Regions from separate parts of the Anaerostipes sp. Marseille-Q3525 genome, predicted to be linked through region 2. Evidence: a T-box and tRNA genes for the amino acid it is inferred to sense, from the RefSeq annotation. Region 2 holds a T-box; the other holds one or more tRNA genes.
What was found. The T-box of region 2 lies ahead of pheS (phenylalanine--tRNA ligase subunit alpha). A T-box ahead of a tRNA ligase gene usually reads a tRNA of that ligase, here a tRNA-Phe.
Positions count from the first base shown of each region.

Region 1 (7,982 bases), on a different contig from region 2:
CAGAGAGCCAAATCTTTAAAGTCAGCATTAGAACAGATGGAGATTCGTGTAGAACCGGATGAGCTGATCGTTGGAAATCGTACAGCCGGAGTCCGTTATGGAGTTGTATTTCCAGAGAGTGGAAGTACATGGGTCGATAAAGAATTTGAAACACTTCCAACAAGACCGCAGGATCGTTTCAATGTGCATCAAGAAGATATTGAAACATTCCGCAAAGTCATCAAACCATATTGGGAAGGAAAATCCTTAGAAGATGTCCTAAACCAGAGATATGGAAAAGAGATCAACGAGATCGCTAAAGTTGTAAAGATCAATCAGAAAGACCATGCACAAGGACATATCTGTCCAAACTGTGTAAAATGGTTAAAGATGGGACCACAGGGACTACTTGATCAGGCAGAAGAAAAATTAAAGACATGTAAAGAAGGGCAGAAAGACTTCTATGAGAGTGTTAAGATCGTTATGGAAGGTGCCAAACATTTTATGGTCCGTTATCACGATCTGATCATGGATATGGCAGAAAATGAATCAGATGAAACAAGAAAACAAACAATGATCAAAGTAGCCAGAAACTGTAAGAATATTTCTGAAAGACCAGTACAGACATTCCACGAAGCAGTGCAGTCTACATGGTTTTTATTTGTTATCTTACAGATGGAATCCAATGCATCTTCATTTTCACCAGGAAGATTAGACAGACATTTAGCACCTTATTATGAAAAAGATATCAAAGATGGAATCTTAGATAAACAGCAGGCATTAGAGATCATTGAATGCTTATGGCTGAAATTTAACGAGATCGTATACATGAGAAATTCTCACGGAGCTAAATATTTCGCTGGATTCCCAATCGGATTTAATATTGCGATCGGTGGGCAGGACGAAAATGGAAATGATACATATAATGATCTTTCTTTCTTATTCTTAGAATCACAGAAGCACTTAGGACTTCCACAACCAAATCTCTCTGTCAGACTTCACGAAGGAACATCGGATGAGTTATTAAAAGAAGCAGTCAGAGTCGTAGCCAAAGGAAGCGGAATGCCACAATTCTTTAATGATAAGGCAGTGATCCCATCTATTCAAGAATTAGGAATCGAAGAAAAAGATGCCAGAGACTACGCGATCGTAGGATGTGTAGAATTAACAACACAGGGAAATAACCTTGGATGGAGTGACTCTGCAATGTTTAACTTGAACAAAGCATTGGAAGTCACATTAACTGGTGGAACATGTCTCTTAACCGGAGAAAAGATCGCACCAGATTATGGAAATCTTGAAACATACGAGACATTTGAAGACTTGGAAGCAGCATTCAAGAAACAGATTAATTATTTTATGGATAAGATGATCCTTGCATGTGAAGAAGTAGAGAAGGCACATATTGATCTTCTTCCATCTCCATTCTTGTCAGCTTCTATTGAGAACTGCATGGAAAATGGAATGGATGTCACAGCAGGGGGAGCAAAGTATAATTTATCTGGAATTCAGATGATCCAGGTTGCCAATCTGGCAGACAGCCTTGCTGCGATTAAGCAGCTGGTGTATGATGAAAAAAGATGCACACAAAAAGAAATGCTTGATGCATTAAAGAACAATTTTGAAGGATATGAAATCTTAAGAGCCATGTGCGTTAATAAAGTTCCAAAATACGGAAATGATATTGATGAAGTTGATAAACAGGGAACAAAATGGGCAGATTATTTCAAGAATCGATTAAGAACATTTAAGAATTATCGAAATGGTCCATATCACACAGGTATGTATACCGTATCAGCTCATGTACCAATGGGTGAAAATGTCGGGGCAACTCCAGATGGAAGATACGCAGGGGAGCCACTGGCAGATGGAGGAATGTCTCCAGTATATGGAAGAGATATCAAAGGACCAACAGCCGTATTAAAATCTGTATCCAAATTAGATAAGACATTGACAACGAATGGTGGATTGTTGAATATGAAATTCCTTCCAGAATTTTTTAAGACAGAGACAGGAATTGATAAGTTTGCGAATTTCTTAAGAACTTTTGTTGATCTTGAGATTCCACATATTCAGTTTAACGTAGTAAGAAAAGAAGACCTGCTTGCAGCAAAGAAGAATCCAGAACAATATCGTGGATTGACTGTCAGAGTTGCAGGTTACACAGCCTACTTTACAGAACTTGCCGATGAACTGCAAAATGAGATCATCGCAAGAACAAGTTATGGAGATATTTAAGATGACAGGAAAAGTATTTGATATTCGTAGATTTTCAACGCACGACGGAGATGGGATCCGTACTACAGTCTTTTTAAAGGGATGTCCTTTAAAATGTGTGTGGTGTCAGAATCCAGAAGGAATTTCCATTCGCAAAAGACCAATCTATTTTGAAAATCGATGCATACATTGTAAAACTTGTATTGCTAAATCAAAAGAACACGGAGTTACACTGGAAGAAGACCAGATTCATCTTCATCCTGACAAAAATGAAGACTGGAATACGATCATTGAGTGGTGTCCAACGGGAGCGATCGCTATGGATTCCAGAGAGATGACTGTGGAGATGGTGATGGAAGAAATCCGCAAAGATAATCCATTTTACCGCCACGGAAACGGCGGGGTTACGATCTCAGGTGGGGAACCACTTTTACAGTGGAAGTTTACAAAAGAGCTGTTAAAAGCATGTAAAAAAGAAGGAATCCACACTGCGATTGAGACATCTCTTTATGCAGAGCAGGAAGTGATCAAAGAAATTCTTCCATATTTAGATCGTATCTTTGCAGACCTTAAGTTAGCAACAGAGAAAGATCATATGCATTATACAGGGGTTTCAAATCACAAGATCAAAGAGAATATCAGATACTTACTAGAGACATCAAATAGAAACAAAGTGATCATAAGAACACCGATGATTCCAGGCATGACTGCAACCAGAGAGAACATCAAAGGGATTGCAAAATATTTAAATGGAATCTATCAGTATGTTTCTTATGAAATCTTAAACTATAATCCACTGGCAGAAGCCAAATATCATTTGGTAGATAAAGAATACTGTTTTGAAGAAAATCCTAAATTGTACACGAAAGAACAGATGCAGGAATTTAAGAATTGGGCAATTGAGGGTGGATTAGAAAATATTATAAATGAGCAAATTTGAAAAGGATTTACGTTTTCGAGAAAAGAGAGTATAATACTCAACAAGGACCATGTCTTATAGCCGTAAAGGTAAAAGGGGGAATAAAGACATGAAAGTTATATTTCTGGACGTAGATGGAGTATTAAATTCGCAGCAGTTATTTGAAAAATCTGAAGATGCCCAATTGATCTCCGTAGACGAGGAGAATATTAAGAATTTGAAGAAAATCGTAGATGCAACAGGAGCCAAGATCGTTTTATCATCTTCCTGGAGATATGGATGGGCAGAACACAGTGATGCAGTACAGGACTGGTGTCAGATCCTGGTTGATATTTTAGCAAAATACGATCTAAAGATCATAGATAAGACAGAATATCTAAGCAGTGGAAGAAGAGAAGACGAGATCAAAGACTGGTTAGATAAGTGCGAAGAGAAGATTGAAGGATTTGTCATATTAGATGATGGAGACTACGAATGGTATAGACATGGATTTGATAAGCATCTGGTAAAGACAGATTTTTGTACAGGTGGATTACGAGCAGAAGATGCAGACAGAGCGATCAGGATATTAAATAAAAAAAGACTATTTAGCTTTTTCAGAAAATATTAAATAAGAAAGTATCAAAGGGGATTGGACAGATGGACAAAAATCAAGTGACAACAGCAATGATCGATTATTACAAAGGAGACCCAAAGAGAATCCAGCATTTCCTGAAAGTACACGCATATGCGAAACTGATCGGAGAACAGGAAGGATTAGATAAGAAAACTTTAGATATTCTTGAAGTGGCTGCATTAACACACGATATTGGGATCAAAATAAGCGAAGAAAAATATAACAGCAGTGCAGGAAAATATCAGGAGATTGAAGGGCCAGCAATCGCGCAGAAGATGTTGAAAGACTTACAGTACGATAAAACAAAAATAGAGAGAGTCTGCTATCTGATCGGACATCATCACACATATGATCAAATCGATGGAATCGACTATCAGATTCTTGTAGAAGCAGATTTCCTTGTAAATCTTGCGGAAGAACAAAGTTCCAAAGAGACAATTGAGTCCGTAAAAAACAAGATTTTTAAGACAAAAACAGGAATCTGGCTGATAAATAAAATTTTTTGAAAAAAAAGCTTGCCAAGACACGAGGAATATGATAAAGTATAGAAGTCGCAGAAATGAGACAACAACTTAACTGCCCAGATAGCTCAGTCGGTAGAGCAGAGGACTGAAAATCCTCGTGTCGCTGGTTCGATTCCGGCTCTGGGCATTGTATGCGGGTGTAGTTCAATGGTAGAACTCCAGCCTTCCAAGCTGATCACGTGGGTTCGATTCCCATCACCCGCTCTTTTATTAAGAAGAATGTTATGCATTCTTCTTTTTTTATTGTAATTTTCTATTATACCATATTTTTAAAAACATGGTCAATCAAATTATGTTATGATACAATAATAAAAGAACAAAAATCTGAAACATCATACCATAAAGGAGATACAAAAATGGATTACAACAAACTGGCATTAGAAATGCACGAAAAAAATAAAGGAAAGATCGCAGTACGTTCTAAAGTAACAGTAAAGACAAGAGATGACCTAAGCACAGCTTACACACCAGGAGTTGCAGAACCTTGTCGTAAGATCCGTGATAATAAAGAAGATGTATACCGCTATACAGCAAAAGGAAATTTAGTCGCTGTCGTATCTGACGGAACAGCTGTATTAGGACTTGGAGATATTGGGCCAGAAGCAGCGATGCCTGTTATGGAAGGAAAAGCCCTTTTATTTAAAGAATTTGCAGATATCGATGCATTTCCAATCTGTCTTGATACAAAAGACACAGAAGAGATCATCAAGACAGTCAAAAATATCGCACCATGTTTCGGTGGTATTAATTTAGAAGATATTTCCGCACCAAGATGTTTTGAAATTGAACGCCGCTTAAAAGAAGAATTAGACATCCCGGTTTTCCATGATGACCAGCATGGAACAGCCATTGTTGTAGCAGCCGGATTATTAAATGCCTTAAAATTTGTCGGAAAGAAAATGGAAGATGCCAACATCGTGATCAACGGAGCAGGATCTGCAGGAATCTCTATCTGTAAATTATTATTACAGTTCGGAGCTGGAAATGTAGTATTAGTTGATCAGAAAGGTGCATTATGCCCAGGAGAAGACTGGATGAACCCAGCCCAGAAAGAGATGGCAGAGATCACAAACAAAGATAAACAGACAGGTCCATTAACGGAGATCATCAAAGATAAAGATGTATTTATCGGAGTTTCCGCACCAAATATCGTAACAGCTGAGATGGTATCTACAATGGCAGACGATGCGATCATCTTCGCAATGGCAAACCCAACACCAGAGATCATGCCAGATGAAGCGAAAAAAGGTGGAGCAAGGGTGATTGCAACAGGAAGATCTGACTTTCCGAACCAGATCAACAACGTATTAGTATTCCCAGGAATCTTCAGAGGAGCCTTAGATGCAAGAGCCGGACAGATCACAGAAGAGATGAAGATGGCAGCAGCAAGAGCAATCGCAAGTATTATCAGTGATGATGAATTAAATGAAGAATATATCATTCCAGGAGCTTTCGATGAGAGAGTATGCAAAGCCGTAGCAAAAGCTGTTGCAGAAGAAAGCCAGAAATAAGCCATAGAACTAAATTAAGTACAAGGGCACTTCTGTTCAAGGAGTATGTTTTGTGATATACTATATTGCATCATGAGAAAAAATTAGGAGAATTTATTCAATGAAAACAAGTGGAATATTATTACCAATATTTAGTTTACCATCAGATTACGGAATCGGATGCTTTTCAAAAGAAGCATATAAATTTGTAGACTTTTTAGAAGAAGCAGGCCAGAACTACTGGCAGATCCTTCCATTAGGAACGATCGGAGCAGGAAATTCTCCTTATCTTTCGTTTTCAAGTTTTGCAGGAAGTGCATACTATATTGACTTAGAACAACTACTTGAAGAAGGACTGCTTAAGAAAAAGGAACTCGAATCGATCAAGGAAGAAAATCAGGGGAAAGTTGACTATGATACAGTAAGACAGAATCATAGAAAACTATTAAGAAAGGCTTATTTCAGATTCCATCCAGACGAAGAGTATAAGAAATTTGTCAAAGACAATGAGTACTGGCTTGGAGAATATACAGAGTATATGAGCAAGAAAAAGAGTAAATTGCCAGAGAGTTATTTCGCTTTTTGTCAATATTATTTCCATAAACAATGGCTCAAGTTAAAGAAATACGCCAATGATAAAGGAATTCAGATCGTAGGAGATCTTCCATTCTATGTAGCCTTGGACGGAACAGCCTTTACATATCACAAAGAATTATTTAAAGTTGATGAAGAAGGAAAGCCAACCGTTGTTGGAGGATGCCCTCCAGATGCATTTGCAGAAGATGGACAGGTATGGTCCAATCCTGTATATGACTGGGAATATCATAAGAAAACAGATTACGAATGGTGGATGAAACGTTTACGTCATAATTTTATGTTATATGATATTTTAAGATTAGACCATTTCAGAGGATTCGATGAATACTTTGAGATTCCAGCAGAAGACGAGACAGCTGTTAATGGAGAATGGGTCAAAGGTCCAGGAATGGATTTCTTTGAAGTAATGAAGAAAGAACTTGGTGAGAAGAAAGTTATCGCAGAGAACTTAGGATTCTTAACAGACAGTGTGCATAAACTTCTAGATGATACAGGATTCCCAGGAATGAATGTTCTGGAATTTGCATTTGGAGCATATGATGACAGCATCTATCTTCCACATAAATACAAAGAAAATAGTGTTGTATACACAGGAACACATGACAATGATACGGTTGTTGGATGGCACGAAACATTATCAGAAGATGATAAGAAATTCTTAGAGCATTATTTAAAATACAGTACGATCGAGAGAACAGGAACTGTACATTTAGACTTGATTTCTCTTGCATTAGAGAGTCGAAGCGATATGGTGATCATCCCACTTCAGGATTATCTTGGATTAGGAAATGAAGCAAGGATCAACACACCATCTACGGTAGGTGGTAACTGGGAGTGGAGAGTGAAAGAAGAGCAGTTAACAGATGAGTTAAAAGAACTGATCAGAACACTGACAATAAAATATCGTACAGTTGCAGAAGAGAATGCGAAGAAAGCAGCCGAAGAAGCACAGCAATAGAAGAAATTGATAGAAGAAAAAGGATGAAAGAATTTGGGAAATCTTTCATCCTTTTTTGCATAGAAATAAAGCAATAAAATTAGCTTGACGACACAAAATCATAGTGCTACAATTTAGTACATAAAAGCATTGAAGTTTTAAAGTTCAGAAGTTTAAAGTCAAGGAATGCAATCGGGAACGATATTAAGGAGGAGAAAAATATGAGATTAAAGAAAGTCATGGCAACAGGATTAGTTGCTGCATTAGCATTATCCACAATGGTTGGTTGCTCAAGCAAGAAAGACAGTTCAGACCAGAAGAAGATCGGAGTCGTTCAGTTAGTAGAACATGATGCTTTAGATGCATCTTACAAAGGGTTTAAGGATGGTCTTGAGAAAGCTGGATATAAAGACGGAGACAAGATCAAGATTGAATATAAGAACGCACAGAATGAACAGTCAAATTGTCAGACAATTGCCAAACAATTTGTCACAGATAAGTGCGATCTTGTATTAGCGATCGCAACACCAGCAGCACAGGCAATGGCCAATGAATCAAAAGATATTCCGATTTTAGTAACAGCTGTTACAGATCCAGCCGATGCCAAACTGGTGAAATCAAATAAAAAACCAGGAACAAACGTATCTGGAACATCAGATTTAACACCAGTAGCAAAACAGATGAATCTATTAAAAGAATTAAT
Region 1 is NZ_JAGTTT010000002.1:90,488-98,469, forward strand. It holds gene KE503_RS01695 (glycyl radical protein) at 1-2,217, shown strand, start outside; gene KE503_RS01700 (glycyl-radical enzyme activating protein) at 2,204-3,136, shown strand; gene KE503_RS01705 (HAD domain-containing protein) at 3,225-3,725, shown strand; gene KE503_RS01710 (HD domain-containing protein) at 3,755-4,237, shown strand; tRNA gene KE503_RS01715 (tRNA-Phe) at 4,310-4,382, shown strand; tRNA gene KE503_RS01720 (tRNA-Gly) at 4,389-4,459, shown strand; gene KE503_RS01725 (NAD(P)-dependent malic enzyme) at 4,612-5,766, shown strand; gene malQ (4-alpha-glucanotransferase) at 5,867-7,300, shown strand; gene KE503_RS01735 (ABC transporter substrate-binding protein) at 7,501-7,982, shown strand, end outside.
Region 1: it has a tRNA-Phe gene. The T-box ahead of pheS (phenylalanine--tRNA ligase subunit alpha) is inferred to sense a tRNA for this amino acid. The anticodon was not compared.

Region 2 (7,982 bases):
TTTATTTTCGCTCTTATGAAGCAGTTCAAATGTCTTTGCATATGTGATCAAAAGCGTGTAATAACTGACTAGTGCAGCAATCAGTCCTTTCATCCCAAAATACAAGCGGCTTTTCCAATTCTTCTGGCTGTCATCTCCAAGAAAACGGATCGCTTTCATGATCAACCACATGATCAGGACGCTGTAAACGATGAATGCGTAAATAATTTTCATTACAATCAGACTGCTTTGGTCCATTGAAAAAATGTCTGGCATTTTCTGATACATGAGTCCTGGATTGATGAACATATACATGGAATAAAATAATAGTCCTGTGAATGCAACAAATAATATGTCTTCTTTGTGTGTTCTTCCTCTTTTTCTCTGATAGATGACATAGATTGCCGGTATCATTGAAATGGCTGCGTATATGATGATCGCGATGACATTTCCTATTGCTGAACTTAGGGATAAAACTCTTAGTCCTTTTCCTATGAGTTCAAATGGTAAGTACATGATCTGCAGTGCTTCTGTCATATGCAGGATTTTGCTTGCTATGAATGCAAGAAGGATTCCTGCGATGACTTCGATCAGGATTAATTTATTTATGTTTGATTTCATCCTATCCACCTCCAATTATTGTTTTTCGATAATTTCAAGATTATTGTAGCATGGAAATTATTGAAAAACAATAATTTTTTGAAGAAAGTTTCATTGACTTAAGTTGTAGATGAATAGAATTATAGAAATAGAACCGAGCTCATATGGTCTCGGTTCTATTTCTATAATTCTATTCTTTAATTTAGGTTATTGGTTTTAACTAGTTCCTGTCTTTTACCGTTCTTAATCGCCCTAATAAATTCCTGACGGATCTCTTCATTTGGAATATAAACTTCTTTTTGATCAATATCATACGCTAAATATCCTAAATGTACCAATAATGTTAATACATCATCTTTATTTTTCAGTGATGTCATATCATTTTGAAATGATCCTGTATCGATTCTGCAGTGTTTTTCTCCTATCAGATCTACTATCATATCTTTTAAGCCGTCAAAGTTTAAGTCGATATAAACTCTTAGTGATTCATATGTCTCTGTCTGGGTCCAGTAGTTGCTGAATCGCTTGTTAAATATTGCTTTCATTACGGAATTCGGATTATAAATATGTCCTGTCTGTCCGAAGCAGTAGCCATCGTACCATTTTTTTGCCTGTTCAAAATCGATTTGCTGCTCTTTGCATAAATCTTTGACTTCTTGTTCTGTAAATCCTACAAATTCTGCTAATGGTCCTGGTTCCAGCATCGTGTATTCGTAGAAATCAGTTAATGCTGATTGTGTTCCGTATTTTTTGATTGGAAGAATTCCTGTCATATAGGCTCCACTTAAGAATCTTGAAACTTGTATCCCTTTAAACAATCCTCTTAACAACTGGATATATTCTTCCTGCAGTCTCTGATCTGTTTGGGCTTCTCGAAATAACGCATCCCATTCATCGATAATGATAAAAAACTTTCGTCCTGTGACCGCACTGATCTGCAGGAGTGCTTCTGGAAGTGCTATTGTTTCTTGTTCTATGCAGTCTGTAAACTCTCGTTTTAATTCGAAAATTATTTTTCTTTGAAGATCTTTTACCGTATCTTCGATATTCCGGGCATTGGTAATAAACCATGTCATGTCCCAGAATAGGACATCGCATTGATTTAAATATTGTTTGTAATGGCTTTTTTCTTCTATATCTTTTGCAATTTTTAAGTCTTTAAATAAATGCTCAGATTTTGTACCTTTTGAATAATAGGCAACTAACATCTGGGCTGCGAAAGATTTTCCGAATCTTCTTGGTCTGCTGAAACATGTAAGCTTTCTTGTTGTTCCCAGAACCTGATTGGTATATGCAATCAATTCTGTTTTATCCACATAGATATCATCTTTTAAAATATCTTCAAAGCCGTCTGCTGGCGGATTTAGATAAATTCCCATTCTGCTGTCACCTCGTTTCCTTTCTTTTATTTTTATATTAACACAAATGATGGTAAATTCCAATTTTGCTATATATAATTTCAAAAAATCCCCTGACAATATTATCTGCCAGAGGATTTTAATTCTCACTTTATTTTATTTTCAAGCACAATTAAGCACGTAATTCAACGCCTAATTTCTTAAGTTCATCAAGAATCTTCTCAACGATCTTAGATACTTCTGCATCTTCTAATGTACGATCTTTTGCTCTGAATGTTAAGGAGTATGCTACGGATTTGTATCCTTTTTCGATCTGGTCTCCTTCGTAGACATCGAATAATTCGTAGGATTCAAGAAGTTTTCCACCTTTGTCTTTGAAGATCTTCTCAAGCTGTCCAACGAAGATGTCTTTCTTCATAACCATACTTAAGTCACGTTTCATTGCTGGGAATTTGGCTACTCCTTCGTATTTGCGGTCGAAGGTTGCTTTTGGTACTAATGTTGGCATGTCGATGACTGCTACATAGACTTCGCCTTTCATGTTGTAGTTATCCATAACTTCTGGATGGATCTGTCCGATGTAAGCGATCTTTTCTCCATCGATTGTGACATCTGCAGCTCTTCCTGGGTGTAAGAATGGATGTTTAGTTGTTGGTGTATATTCAGATGTTCCACCTAATCCAAGGGAATCAAGTATGTCTTCTACAACACCTTTTAATGTGAAGAAGTCACATTCTCCGTACATTCCAAGTGTCATCTGCATTCTTTCATCTGGTAATTCTGTTAATGGTAATGCTTTTGGAATATAGATATTTCCAAATTCGTATAGTCTTACGTTTTTATTTCTGTGTGCTAAGTTTGTAGCAAGAGATGTTAACATTCCGTTTAAGGAAACCGTTCTCATAATACTGAAGTCTTCTCCTAATGGGTTTGAAATCTCGATTGCCTGACGTTCTTTTGCATCTTCAGGTAATAATAATTTATCGAATACTTTTGGACTTTCGAAAGAATATGTCATTCCACCGCTAAATCCGTTCTGTTCTGCTACATTTCTGCAGACATCTTCGACACGGATCTTGAATGGTTTCTTACCGGCTGTGGATTCTCCGTTTGGTAATGTAACAGGGATGTTGTCATATCCGTAGAATCTTGCAACTTCTTCTGCAAGGTCTGCCATACGGTGAAGATCCTGACGGAAGGATGGTACGATCACTTCGTTTGTTGCTTCATCGTATCCAAGTTCGATTCTTGCAAAATATTCTAATACTTCTTCTTTGGATACATTTGTCCCAAGAAGAGCGTTCATCTTGTCTACTTCTAATGGAAGACGAATCTGTTTCACTGGATTTGGATAAACGTCAACGGCTCCTCCAACAACTTCTCCAGCTCCTAATTCTTCAATCAACTGGCATGCACGATCCATCGCTGCCATTGCATTTTCTGGGTCTAATCCTTTTTCGAATTTACCAGATGCATCCGTTCTTAAACCGATTCTCTTAGAAGAAAGTCGGATGTTTGTTCCATCAAAGCATGCTGCTTCGAATAATAATGTCTTGATGTCGTCTGTTACCATAGAGTTTGCTCCACCCATGATACCTGCGATACCGATTTCTTTTTCTCCATCACAGATCATTAAGACATTTTCGTCCATTGTTCTTTCTTCACCATCTAATGTAGTGAATTTGTCTCCTGCTTTTGCACGGCGGACAACGATCTCTTTGTTTGCAATTGTATCAAGATCGTATGCATGCATTGGCTGTCCGTATTCTTCCATCACGTAGTTTGTGATATCAACTAAGTTATTGATCGGACGGATTCCCATTGCAGATAATCTTCTCTGCATCCATTCTGGTGATGGAGCTAATTTGATATTTTTCACAACTCTTGCTGTGTATCTTGGGCAAAGGTCTACGTCTTCAACTCTTACTTTAATATAATCGTTGACATCTTCATCATTTCCAGTCTTTGTAACGACTGGTGGATAGAAGTCTTTCTTAAATGTAGCGGCTGCTTCTCTTGCCATACCGATCATACTGAAACAGTCTACACGGTTTGATGTGATTTCGAATTCGACAACTGCATCACGAAGTCCTAAAGCTTCGACTGCATCGTCTCCCGGTTTCACATCTTTATTGAAAATGTAGATTCCATATTCTGGTGCTTCTGGGTACATATCTCTGGAACTTCCAAGTTCTTCGATAGAACACATCATACCAAAAGATTCTACTCCACGAAGTTTTCCTTTTTTGATCTTAATTCCATCTTCTGGATTCTTTCCACCGTCATGTCCTCCGGCTACTCGTCCACCGTCTAAGACAACTGGTACTAAGTCTCCTTCTGATACATTTGGTGCTCCTGTTACGATCTGAATAGTTTCATCTCCGACATTTACCTGGCAGATGATCAGTTTATCGGCATCCGGATGTTTCTCGATCTTCTCGATCTTTCCGACTACGATCTTTTCTAAGTTTTTATCTAAATATGTGACACTTTCCATGTTGGAACCAGATAATGTCATTTTATCTGCATATTCCTGTGGTGTGCAATCAAGATCAGGCACATAAGCTTTGATCCATGAAATTGGTGTATCCATTACTTTTATTCTCCTTTATTCTATCTTCTCTATTCGAAATATTCTTATCGTTTTTTAGAACTGTGATAAGAATCTCTTGTCGTTTTCGTATAACAAACGCATATCGTCAATCTCGTATTTTAATAATGCGACACGCTCTAGTCCGATTCCGAATGCAAATCCTGAATATACTTCTGGGTCGATTCCGCACATTTCAAGTACGTGTGGGTGAACCATTCCGCATCCTAAGATCTCGATCCATCCGCTTCCTTTACACATACGGCATCCTTTTCCACCGCATTTGAAACATGTAACATCTACTTCCGCACTTGGCTCTGTAAATGGGAAATGATGTGGACGGAATTTTACTTTTGTATCTGGTCCGAAGAATTCTTTTGCAAACTGCTCTAAGGTTCCTTTTAAGTCTGCAAATGTGATTCCTTTATCTACAACTAATCCTTCTACCTGATGGAACGATGGAGAATGTGTTGCATCAACTTCGTCAGAACGGAATACTCGTCCAGGTGCGATCATACGGATTGGCATCTTCCCTGTTTCCATGATACGTGCCTGTACTGGAGATGTCTGTGTTCTTAACACGATATCTTTGTTGATATAAAATGTATCCTGTTCATCTTTTGCAGGATGGTTTGCTGGGATATTTAACATTTCAAAGTTGTATTTATCGTATTCTACTTCTGGTCCTTCCACAACTTCGTATCCCATACCGATAAATACTCTCTCTAAATCTTCCAGAGCGATCTGGTTTGGATGACGATGTCCTTTTTCATGAGTTTTTCCAGGTAATGTAACGTCGATGACTTCACGTTTCATTTTCTCTTCACGGACTTTTTTCTTTAATAAAGTCATCTCTTTTTCTAATGCTTCTTCGATGACTGCTCTGGTATCGTTAACCATCTGTCCAACGATCGGACGTTCTTCTTTGGCTACGTCTTTCATTCCTTTTAATACCTGAGTTAATTCACCTTTTTTACCCAGTACAGATACACGGATATCATTTAAGCTCTCCATTGCATCTGCTTGCTCGATTTTCTCCAAGGCAGCTTTCTTGATTGCCTCTAATCTCTCTTTCATCTGCTTAGTTCTCCTTTATTGATCTTTTCTATATTCTCGGATCAGGTTCATTTTTCTTTTTCTGTATATTTAAATAAAAGAAAAAGAACCCGTCCGCAAAGGGACGAGTTCTTGTTATATACTCGCGGTACCACCCTAATTCCTATGGTATCGTTAAACGTCTTCTTAATTACCATAAGCACTTAAGTCTCTGCGTAACGGGCAGACTCCGTTATCTCCTACTGATGCCTGATGTGAAAATGTATATTGCATCGCATTCAGAGATACAGCTACGGTGTGAATTTCGGAAGCTATGTAGCTTCTTACTGTGCACCATCAATGCCTTTAACGTTACTTATTTTATAACACCTTTAGGGGTTTGTCAATTGTGATTTTTTATCCATAGATACCAAATTTCTGTTATATTCATATAATCAATTTTTAAAATTTCTCCTGAAATATGCGGAAACAGTGCTATTTATGCTCCATGTGATTGTGTGATTGCAACTGTATATGACACCAAACATGCGATTGCTATGACTGCTGACAATGGTGCAGAAATTTTAATGCACATTGGTTTAGACACTGTTCAATTAGAAGGAGCATGGAATGTAGGCATAAAAGATTATAAAGCCCACGTTACGATTTCAAGCAAACGTATTCACGATGATATGGATGATACTTACTATCCAAAACGTCATGGATTCCTTCGCTACGCAAAGACATGTTTTGAGCATTACGGAGAATATGTAAAATATTGGCTCACATTTAATGAAATTGACAGTATCCATCGTCACTCCTTTATTACTGCTAGTATCATTCCAGATCTTTGTGGAGAAAAAGGCGAAACACAGTGTTGTTATCAAGCATTGCACCATCAGTTTGTAGCTGCTGCAAAAGCTGCTATATTGTTACGCAAAATCGTTCCAGATGCAAAAATTGGTTCTATGATTACTAAATTAATGACATATCCTTATACTTGTGCCCCAGAAGATGTTGCTGCAACTCAACTTACTGTTGGTCTTAGAATTGCATTAATTGAACTTTATGATCGTTATAGACTAGCAGTTGATCTTCCAGAAGAAGAAGCTGCAAATATTGCTTTTCATATTATCAACGCACAAAATGATGATATCAATCACGATGCCATGCGTTATGCAAAGTTAGTAGGAAAAATCGTAAAATTAGTTATCTATATCATGCGCTACAAACCAGATAAAGAAAGCATACACTACTATATTTTCAAATCAATTTTCCCCTGGCAGTTGTGCCAGAATAATCGCTATAAACATCAGCGCACATCCTATCAATTCTCTCTGGCTTAAGTTTTGATGCAATACTAAAAATCCTGCGATCACAGATATCACGGATTCCAGACTTAAAATCAGGGAGGCCACTGTTGGATTCATGTTCTTCTGTCCAACCATCTGTAATGTATATCCAACTCCGCATGACAGTACTCCTGCATACAAGATTGGTTTCCATGCAAGTAAGATCGTACTGATCTCTGGATGCTCAAACAGTATCATTGGAATAAAGCAGATTATTCCGCAGGAAAAAAACTGAATGCATGACATTTTTACTCCATCATTAAACTGTGTAAAATAATCGATCACTAAAATATGAATCGCAAATGCCAATGCACCTAAAAATACATAACTATCGCCTTTCCCAATCGAAAAGCCATCTGTAATACATAAAAAATAAAGTCCGATCAAAGCAATCATAACACTGATCCAGACAGATAATCCACATTTTTTTCCTAATAGCAAACCAAGAATGGGAACGATAATAATGTAAAAAGCTGTGATAAATCCTGCTTTTCCTACTGTTGTGTACATAATTCCAAATTGTTGAAGTGTACTTCCTATTGCAAGCGCAATTCCACAGCAGATTCCCCCGATCATTAATCTTTTTTTCTCGGAACTCGTCATCTTTTTCTTTACTTTTCCATGATTTAAAAGTGTAATGCACGGAATGAGTACAATCCCTCCTATCAATGTTCTTACGCAATTAAACGTAAATGGTCCGACATATTCCATTCCAACACTTTGTGCCACAAATGCACTTCCCCATATGATTGCTGCTAATAATAACAATAACGTTCCTTTTATTTGTTTTTTCTTCATACCGTTCAATCCTTCTTTTTCATTCACATATATTTTTTTATTTTACTACGTTCGTTTTTTATACGCAAGCAAAAGAAAAAGGAGGAATATCTCTTGTAATCTAGTATTCATTGGCCTCTCTGTATATTTACAGATTCCAAAATCTTTTATTCCCAGTCATTTTTTACTTCTTCTAATTTGCTTCTTAACGTCTTTTCAAGAACAACAAATGCTGGAATAAAACTATCACGGATCAATAATATCATCTCATCAACTTCTTGTTCATTATAT
Region 2 is NZ_JAGTTT010000039.1:842-8,823, reverse strand. It holds gene KE503_RS13080 (hypothetical protein) at 1-600, opposite strand, end outside; gene KE503_RS13075 (AAA family ATPase) at 777-1,958, opposite strand; gene pheT (phenylalanine--tRNA ligase subunit beta) at 2,110-4,530, opposite strand; gene pheS (phenylalanine--tRNA ligase subunit alpha) at 4,585-5,604, opposite strand; T-box leader at 5,701-5,932, opposite strand; gene KE503_RS13060 (family 1 glycosylhydrolase) at 6,021-6,908, shown strand; gene KE503_RS13055 (DMT family transporter) at 6,831-7,712, opposite strand; gene KE503_RS13050 (HI0074 family nucleotidyltransferase substrate-binding subunit) at 7,859-7,982, opposite strand, start outside.